Regions from separate parts of the Lysinibacillus sp. 10T31 genome, predicted to be linked through region 1. Evidence: riboswitches for the same ligand, from Rfam matches in the RefSeq annotation. Region 1 holds a riboswitch; each other region holds the start of a gene.
The links. Region 1 has a riboswitch for S-adenosylmethionine ahead of AC1DCY_RS18415 (Na+/H+ antiporter NhaC family protein). Riboswitches for the same ligand answer to the same signal wherever they lie in the genome.
Positions count from the first base shown of each region.

Region 2: linked by a shared signal. The riboswitch ahead of AC1DCY_RS14905 (bifunctional homocysteine S-methyltransferase/methylenetetrahydrofolate reductase) and the one ahead of AC1DCY_RS18415 (Na+/H+ antiporter NhaC family protein) in region 1 are both predicted to bind S-adenosylmethionine.
Region 3: linked by a shared signal. The riboswitch ahead of AC1DCY_RS01185 (cyclase family protein) and the one ahead of AC1DCY_RS18415 (Na+/H+ antiporter NhaC family protein) in region 1 are both predicted to bind S-adenosylmethionine.

Region 1 covers NZ_JBFTHS010000033.1:44,678-47,961, reverse strand. Annotated here, with positions in the region: gene AC1DCY_RS18415 (Na+/H+ antiporter NhaC family protein) at 19-1,299, opposite strand; SAM riboswitch class I at 1,408-1,514, opposite strand; gene AC1DCY_RS18410 (hypothetical protein) at 1,747-2,094, opposite strand; gene AC1DCY_RS18405 (fluoride efflux transporter FluC) at 2,125-2,454, opposite strand; gene crcB (fluoride efflux transporter CrcB) at 2,451-2,813, opposite strand.
Region 2 covers NZ_JBFTHS010000023.1:48,111-51,394, reverse strand. Annotated here, with positions in the region: gene AC1DCY_RS14905 (bifunctional homocysteine S-methyltransferase/methylenetetrahydrofolate reductase) at 1-1,469, opposite strand, end outside; SAM riboswitch class I at 1,790-1,888, opposite strand; gene AC1DCY_RS14900 (protoporphyrinogen oxidase) at 2,014-3,284, opposite strand, start outside.
Region 3 covers NZ_JBFTHS010000001.1:217,228-220,511, forward strand. Annotated here, with positions in the region: gene AC1DCY_RS01175 (MFS transporter) at 1-781, shown strand, start outside; gene AC1DCY_RS01180 (YuzC family spore coat inner layer protein) at 1,073-1,483, shown strand; SAM riboswitch class I at 1,630-1,735, shown strand; gene AC1DCY_RS01185 (cyclase family protein) at 1,833-2,570, shown strand; gene AC1DCY_RS01190 (DedA family protein) at 3,144-3,284, opposite strand, start outside.

The sequences.
Region 1 (3,284 bases):
TTTTTAAAGTGATAAAGTTCAGGCTGCCTTTTTTGCCGGGTATCCGATGAGGATAGCGATGATTCCGCAAATTCCTATAAGGACTGGATAGAAAGAGTATTGCAGCATGCTCACAGGTGATATTCCGGCTACACTTGCGGCTGCCAGGAATTGGGCTCCGTATGGTAGAAGGCCTTGGATCGTACAGGAGAAAATATCTAATATACTTGCGGACTTTTTCGGCTCAATCCCATACTGTTCAGCAATATTTTTTGCAAGCGGACCAGCAATTAAAATAGCAATCGTATTATTAGCCGTAGATAAATTTGTTAAGCCCACTAGGCCGGCAATGCCAAATTCAGCACCTTTTTTCGATTTAATCCTTTTTGTTGCAAGGTGAAGAAGAAAGTCAATCCCTCCGTTAAACTTAATAACCTCCACCATTCCAGCTATTAGTATCGCAAGAAATGCCATTTCATACATGCCTGACATTCCTTCGCCGATCTTTTGAAAAAGGCTCATTAAATTATAGCTGCCATCCGCTAAGCCAACAGCCCCGGCGAGAACAATCCCAGATACCAGAACAAGGAAAACATTCATTCCAGCTAACGCTAAAATAATAACCAAAACATAGGGAACAATTTTTATCCAACTATAGCTTAAATGTTCCACTTGTGCCGTCTCACCCATTGTGATAATCCCTAAAATAATGCTCGTTACAATAGCTGCCGGCAACACAATCCAAAAATTCACCTTAAATTTATCTTTCATTTGTGCACCTTGTGAACGAACGGCAGTAATTGTTGTATCTGAAATAAAGGATAAATTATCGCCAAACATCGAACCGCCAACAATCGCTGCCATTACTAAAGCCATGGAAAGTTCGATATGCTCGCTTATCCCAACTCCAATTGGCGCCAGTGCAACAATCGTTCCTACCGATGTACCCATCGATAGGGAGATAAAGCAGGCAATGATGAACAAGCCTACGACAAGCAGGTTTGGTGGTACGACCGATAAAGCAAAGTTTACAGTGGAGTCCACTGCCCCCATGCCTTTTGCTACCGCTGAAAAGGCACCAGCCAAGAGAAAAYTAATAACCATCAGCATAACATTTAAATTTCCTGCGCCTTTGCAAAAAATATCAACCTTTTGCGTAAACGATTCTTTTCGATTCATCGCCAAAGCCACAGCGCCTGAAATGGTAATGGCTACAATGACAGGGAAGGCGTAAAAATCACCTGTAATAACCCCTGAGCCAATAAATAAAATCAAAAAAACAACAAATGGGATCAACGCCCATGGATTCTCTTTCTTCATGTCTACCTCCAAAAAATAAAATTGGACACGTCTTTTGTCCATTCTTTTTTACGAAAAAAGGCCTCTTCTTGTAACAACAAGAAGAGGCCTTATATCTATAAAACACTCCTCTTATCTATCAAGCCTTTGCCTGCTGGATTTGGCACAGTAACTTAATCATAAGTTCCGCTGCCGAGATATCATCGGGCCAGTCCCTCCATCTCTCTTGATAAGAAGCAAATATATTATTTTTTTTCACAATAATAAATATTATAATAAAAAATCAATATTTGCAACATATTTTTAATTAAAGCTATATTCTGAAATATTTAAGAAGGAATTTGAACAAGTAACAGGGGATAGTGAACTGCGATTTTTTGTACTGCTGTGGAAATTTGGTGTAACAATTGAAGGGGACTTAAAAGAAGTAAATATAAAAGAAGGCGCCCTTGAGAGATCGAGAGGCGCCTAAAACATTTGGGGTAAAAATTCATTCATAAAGCGTTGATTTTTCCGTAGCCATATTTTTAAAATCATACGATGTGTTAGGAGGCGTTGTCTTTTATGTGGTCTAGCCTTTGCCTCTATTAAACTTTTTAGTAGAATACATGTTTCTGTAGCAAATGCTTGAGGGTCAACGAGGACATCAAGTTTATAATCAATTAACTGAGCTGCTTGAACCTTTGCAAGCAATTGTGCAAAGCGTGTATTCATTTCCGGAAAGTTTTCTTCTAGTTCTAGGTCGATTAAAGTGTATAGTGTTTGTTCAATTTCAGCTTCGAGCGCTTCTAATTGTTCAATGGATGGCTGTGTCAAAAAATCACCTCTAGTTTCTCATAAATGCTGCTACCCAAGGAAAAAGCCAAGTGTCGCGAAAAGTAAACCGAATAAAACTGTAGTGCCTATATAAATAATTGCTTGTCTCCATTTTTTCTGCTCAAAGAGCTGCAAACATTCAAAACCAAATGTTGAAAAAGTCGTATAGGCTCCTAAAAAACCAAGCCCTATAAAATGCCAAATCCAATCAGTTGGATGTAATGCAAATAGAAAGCCAAGCGCAAAAGAACCCGTTATATTAATAAAAAATGTTGCCCATGGGTATGTATGGACAATCAATTTTCCTAGATAAAATCTTGTTAGTGCACCCAAAAAGCCACCGATGCCAATAATTATCATACGATGCGCCCCTTTGCTACCTTAAATCCTAGCCATGCAGAAGCTAAACCGCCAAAAACACTCCCTAAAATATAAAGAACCGCTTGTAGCCATTTACTATCCTGCAAAAGTAATAGCGTCTCTAAAGAGAATGTCGAAAAGGTTGTAAAGGCACCAAAAAAGCCAGTACCAATTCCTAAAATTATAGGCGTACGCTTTGTAAACGTTGTAAATAGCCATGCTAAACAAAAGCAACCAATTATGTTTATGCAAAGTGTCGCAAATGGAAAACCACCGTTATTTGAAAGTGCCAGACCAAGGCTATATCGACAGATGGCACCCAAAAATCCGCCAATTCCAACAGCTAAAAATGATTTCAATGTAAAGACTCCTAACTAAAATGTCTATATTGAAAAGTGTATCATGAGATACCCACTTTAGATATATTTCTATAGTTCTATGGATTCAAATATATCAAAGAGTGCTCAAATTTAAAATGACATGATTTTTTTATTATATCTTATACCGTTTTACCAGCTTTGGTTCAAATGTTTTCGTTCTATAGTTTATTTTGATTTCTTGAATATTATTTTATTATATCGGCTGCTAAGATTCTTATATTTCCTGCCAAAATACTTCGTAGTTGATGTCCCTATATCATCTCTTAATATGTATATAACTAACAAGGAGGCATTAATCTCAGTAGTTCTGATCGAGAAACTCTTTAGTATTCAAATACTATTACACCGCCGACTGAAAATCCGATAACGGTTACTCCATTGACGGAAAACCCGCTAACGGATTAACCGTCACTACTAATTAATAATTAATTACTAAATAATAAATTACTA
Region 2 (3,284 bases), on a different contig from region 1:
TCTGCCCCATGTTCAATTTTCTTTTCTAATCGAGAGACAGCTCTATCTAGTACACGTACATTGGGATTAAACGCAGCCGCTACAGAGAAATTTGCCTTTTTACGAAGTGGTTTCCCTGAGAACGATACACCTTCATTTAACTGTTTTATTAATTGGATTAGCTCCATAGAAGATACGTCGTAAACGCTAGTTGCTCCTGGGAAATCGCCTACCTTTGTCGGATCTCCAGTAACTGCTAAAATATCATGAATCCCTAGTGCATTTAATCCCATTAAATGTGATTGAAGACCAATTAAATTACGATCTCGGCATGTTATATGTGTCAACGGGCGTACCCCGTGTGTTTCTTTCAGCAAGGCTCCCATTGCGACATTACTAATCCTTGGAGAAGCGAGTGAATTATCTGCCATCATGACTACATCCGCGCCCGCTTCATATATTTTTTTTGCTCCTTCAATAAAGCCTTCAATTTCTAAATGTCTTGGTGTATCTAACTCTACAATAACTGAGCGTTCACGTTTTACTTTTTCATGTAATGGCTCATAATTTGCTGGCTCTGCCTCACGGACAATCTCTACTTTTTCTGGCTTTGCATACTTTTCCTCAACCGGGGATAGCTCCTCTAAGTACTTTTTCGCTGCAGCAATATGCTTTGGTGTCGTACCACAACAGCCACCAATTAAACGTACCCCCTGATCACGAAGCTCTACAGCTGCTCGACCAAAATAATCTGCCTCCGACTCATAAACGACACGCCCATCCTCCAAATCAAGAAGAGAGGCGTTCGGATACGCTGACATAAATGCCTTCTCAGGAAGCTCTACACCTTCAAATGCTTGTATAGTATGGTGAGGGCCTAAGCGGCAGTTAACACCTACGATATCAGCACCTAACGATTCAAGTTTATGTAAGGCGTTATTTAAGCTCATTCCATTTTGCAAAATTCCGGGTTCGTGCATAGAAACTTGAGCAATAATCGGTAATTTCGTTTTAGCTCGTAGCATTGTTAAAGTCGCTGCTAGCTCTTCAAAATCATAATAAGTTTCAAGTAAAAGACCATCTGGATTTCCTGCCAGTAAAACAGTTGCCTGCTCATCAACGGTTGCTAAAATTTCCTCTAACGTTGCGTCACTTTTACGAATGCCACGGATCCCCCCAATAGTACCTAAAACAAATTGTCCACCATCTGCCGCTGCTCGTTTTGCAATTGTTATAGCGGCTTCATTAAATTGCTGTACACGAGATTCCAATCCATAGCGGGCTAATTTTATGGCATTAGCCCCGTAAGTATTCGTCTGAATAATATCAGCACCAGCTGCAATATATTCTCTATGAATCTTTTCAATTAATTCAGGTCTCTGTACATTCATTTCCTCATGACAGTACTCCAAGCCATAGCCGTATAAAACCGTACCAATTGCACCATCTGCTGTAAGAACATGCGTTTTTAACCTTTCAAGCAATCCCATAAAACTAACCTCTCTTCCTTTTTCTATCAATTATGCCTCGCAATAATTGCGTCCGGAATCGGCTTTGTGCTTAGGCCTGCACGAGGGCCACGATGTCGGTCATTTCGGTAATGCCACAGGACGTGGCATTTTTACCGATGCAGGTCAGTTAGCCGTTATCACATGGATGCGATGATTTTTAGGCTAACATCCTCTAAGAACTCCTTTCCGATTCCGTGACATACGCCGGAGGCTTTAACTTCTTTCAGCTGAAAGAAGTTAAAATAAAAAAGCCTTCTTTCATAAAAAAAGAAGGCTTTTACGTTTCGTAATTGTTTTCCTTCTCATCTTCGACACACGGTCTTCTGGATTTAGCACCTGACAATAAGTTGGTTGCTGAAGCTTCATAGGGCCAGTCCCTCTGCTTCTCTTGATAAGAATTTAGTATGAATTTTTTAAATAATTAAAAGAATCATATCGTTTACGAACGATAGAGTCAAGACTATTTCACTGAACGAAGGATAATTTTTACGAAATTTATAATATTTTGATTTATATCAAACAATTACGATAGCTTTTCTACAAGCTCCTGACCAATTTTTTTACCATTTTGAATACATGCACCTATGCCTACTCCAAAATAAGAGCATCCCGCTATTGATAAATTTGGATAGTTTTTCTCGAGCTCTCGTAAGAGACCTTGCAACGCTTCACGATGTGCCAAGTCGTACTTCGGCATCTGGTCGATCCATTTTGTTACGTCAACAACAGTTGGTTTTTCCTCAATCCCCAAGCTTTTTCTTACATCCTCTAGAGCAACAGCTGCTAACTCTTCATCTGTCATCATACGCAATCTCTCATACTCAGGGTTAATGCTCTTATAAAAAAGTCGCACCAGTAATTTCCCTTCTGCTGAGGTGTGTTTCCACTTGCGACTTGTCCACGTTGCTGCATTACATATAACATCCGAATTATGTGACACAATATAGCCTGTTCCATCTGCTGGTAATCTATTATCGGGTACATCAAATCCTAAATAAATCGTAATGGCGGATGCAGTATTAAATTGTTCAAAATAACAGTTCAAAGATTCATCCTGCAATAAGCTTTGTACCGCTTCATTTGGCAGTGCCAATACAACATGATTCGCTTCAATCATTTTACCGTTTGCTAACGTAACAGCGTATAGATTCTCCTGCTTTTTAACACTAGTAGTGGCAATCCCTTTTATAATTTCTACATCCGTTAACGTTTCTTCAAGTCGATCAATTAGTGAAGATAAACCATTTTTAAATGAAATAAATTTTTTATTGGCGGCTTTCACAAATTGTTCCCTGTTTGCATCGAAGCCTTTAATAATACTACCGTAATCGTTTTTGTAATCGATTAAGTACGGTAAAGTAGAAGCAATTGAAAGTTGATTTAAATCTCCAGAATATACACCTGCAAGTACAGGCGCTATTTGGTTTTGAACAAGCTCCTCGCCTAAATAATACGTTAAAAATTCCCCAATCGAGCTTTCCTTTGTAAATCTTTCATTTGGCATTGTTAAATCCTTTAATGCTTCTTTTTTACCTTCCTCTGATACAAGCGTGCTTTCCTCAAGAGATTGTAAGCTCATAGGAATTCCGAATGTTGAGTCTGCTGGGATGGCATGTAGCTCATTATTTGTGTAAATATATGAAATACCTGTTTCGTTATACACAAGATTTTGTTCGAAATTTAGTTCCTCTACTAACTCCATGACACCTTTATGACGCGCTACAATAGAATCCGCTCCTGTTTCCATGATGAACCCTTGTTCATATGCAGAGTGAAGCTTGCCACCAAGGTATG
Region 3 (3,284 bases), on a different contig from region 1:
TGCAATAGCTTTTATGTTTACAGGACTAACATTAGCAACTGTGACTGGTGTCCCACTAGGAACTTTTATTGGACAAGTAACCGATTGGCGAATGTCGTTTATTTTCATAGTTATCATAGGTATTATTGGATTAATTAGTAATGCCCTGCTTGTGCCAAGTCACTTAGCGAAAGGCAATCCAATATCCATTCGAGATATTGGTAAAGTATTAGGGAATATTCGAATGTTATTAATCCTCTTTATTACTGCAATTGGGTATGGTGGCGCATTCGTTGTATACACCTATGTTTCTCCTATTTTAGAGCAGTATATGGGCTACTCACCGAAGGCAATTGTCGTGATTTTAGTTGTGTATGGTATTTGTGTTGCCATCGGTAATACATTAGGTGGTCGTTTTGCGAATAATAACCCTTTACGTTCTATCTTTATTATCTTTATAGGCTTAGCATTGGCACTACTCGGCATCAACTTCTTTTTAGAATCATCAATCGTTGGATTAATAATGGTCTTTATGATGGGGCTATTTATGTTTATGAATGTACCGGGATTACAGCTTTATGCCGTTCAGCTTTCAGAAAAATATATACCATCAGCTATTTCAATGGCTTCAGCATTAAATATTTCGGCCTTTAACATTGGTATTTTTCTAGGATCATACATTGGAGGAATCATCGTTCGCCACCAATCATTAGCTCATACTCCTATATACGGATTCTGTATGGTGATGATTGCCGCAGCGACTACGTTCCTATGGTTAATCTTTGATAGAAACAAACAATAACCTTTGTGAATGTGTGGATTACCGTTCCCGACTATTGCTTTCACTACAAAAGTCATTTGTTCATGTTAATGAAGTGACCGGTCGGAACGGAAATCAACTCCACGTTATTGCGATGAATTCATTTTTATATAATTACTTTGTAGATTTATCGGAACAATTTTAGCTTTTATCGGAATCTTTTCTCGTTTTATCGGAACAATTTCAGTTTTTATCGGACGACTCCACCATTAACACCTAAAGTCTTTGTTGTACATAATATAAGGTATCAGCTATAGGATAGGAGGAATTTAGTTGCATTACAATCCTTATCCATATTTTGTCTATCCTAATTATTATCCGGCATGGGTAATGGCGAATCAACCAACAATTCAACACCCTTCTAGCCATCTAGCAATGCCGACAAACCCAACGAATAGAAGTCCATTTCCGATTGTCAATACAAAGAAATTGAAGACTTCCGCGAATCGGATCAAGGTTATTATGCAGCAAGCACAATTACTTACGGATAGAATTGATGAATCAGAGCAATTTGCGCATGATCTTATGAACGCAGCACAACAATCAAATAAAACGGAAGTTGAAAAGTTAATTACGTCAACAGGCATTACTATAAAATTCGAAACTACCTATACACCAGATGGATTTCGTATAACATTTACTGAAAGTAGCTGTTGTAAGCTAACACTAATTTTGGGTTGGTGAAGAGTTGGTCCTTTGAAGAGGGCCTCTTTTTTGTTTTTAGTATCTTTATGAATTTTAACCTTGTATCCCTATCGAACTTGTAAACTATAAATAAATATGCTAAAGTGTTTGTAATCGTTGTTTCTGAAAATTCTTATATTGTTTTTTTCTTATCAAGAGAGACGGAGGGATTGGCCCTATGAAGTCTCAGCAACCAGCCTATAGGTATGGTGCTAATTCCAATTGGCAAAATTCAGCCTTGAGAGATGAGAAGACTTACTTAGTTGCTTTGCACAAGAGTCCTCTTCTTCAAGGAGGACTCTTTTTTATTGTTGTAATCAAAATAATTAAAAGAAAGCAGGGAAATATTATGGCAAATGAACTTTTACAAGCAATTCAACTATTGAAAACGAAAGAATGGGTAGATTTAACACATACATTTGGTCCAAATTCTCCACATTTCTTTATGTTTGATGATGCAAAATTTGAAACATTATTTTCGCATGATGATGGCTTCTTTGCACAGCAATTCACTTTCCCAGGGCAATACGGAACCCATATCGACCCACCTATCCATTTTGTGCGAGATACACGCTATTTAGAGGAATTGGAGCTAAAAGAACTAGTGCTACCACTAATTGTTATTGATAAATCGAAGGAAGCCGAAGTTAATAACGACTTCACGTTAAGTGTTCAAGATATTCTTAACTTTGAAGCTGAATATGGAGAAATTGAAGCAGGTACCTTTGTTGCGCTACGTACCGATTGGAGTAAACGTTGGCCAGATAAAGAGACTTTCAGCAACAAAGACGCTGATGGCAATAATCACATTCCTGGCTGGGGATTAGAAGCATTACAATTTTTATTCAACGAACGAAAAGTAAGTGCTATTGGCCACGAAACTTTTGATACGGATTCAGCAGCAGATTTTCGTAAAAATGGTAAGCTAGACGGCGAATATTTTGTGCTAGAGCAAGATACTTACCAAATTGAGCTTATGACAAATTTAGATAAGCTACCTTCAAAAGGGGCCGTTATATTCAATATTGTGCCGAAGCCTGAAAAAGCATCTGGATTCCCTGTCCGCTCATTTGCAATATTACCTTAATATAGGATTAGGCACGATTTGAAATGTATACGTACACCACTTTGTTTTTCATAGAGCTGTATGGTAATTCAATCGACAGATTCTGCCATATAGCATTTTATGATGAGCATCTAATCTTGTTTTACTCGAGTAAATCTATGTGGTGAGGATTTCCTAGTATAGTATTTTAACCATAGCTATAATTACTATTTTTGTTTCGCTTGTCGACTCATTCTATGATGAGGAACTGTTGATTTTCGCGGAGAGTGGCGACTCCTGCGGGATGAGCTTGCGCTGAAAGCCCCGCAGGAACGAAGTGACGAGGGAAATAATCAATTATGCCTTGGCATAATTGCGTCCGGAATCGGCTTTGTGCTTGCACAAAGAACTCCTTTTCGATTCTGTGACATCCGCCGGAGGCTTTAACTTCTTTAAGCAGGTGTTTGGACACCCGCTTAAAGAAGTTGAAGCCAAGCCCGCGGAAAGCGCCAGCTCGGAGTGAAAATCAACCTTTGTTTTTTGATACACTTTAATTTTTAAATTATTCTCAATAAAGAAAGGTCTGATTCAATAAATATTGAACCAGACCTTTCTTTATAAATTATTTGATGAATTCTTTCTTTTGAAAACAAAATAAACGACCAACATAATTATGATGAACAATATTATAAGATAAATACTGTAGCGGGAAAAATATAACCCAACATAATGCCATTTCTCTCCAAGTACCTTCCC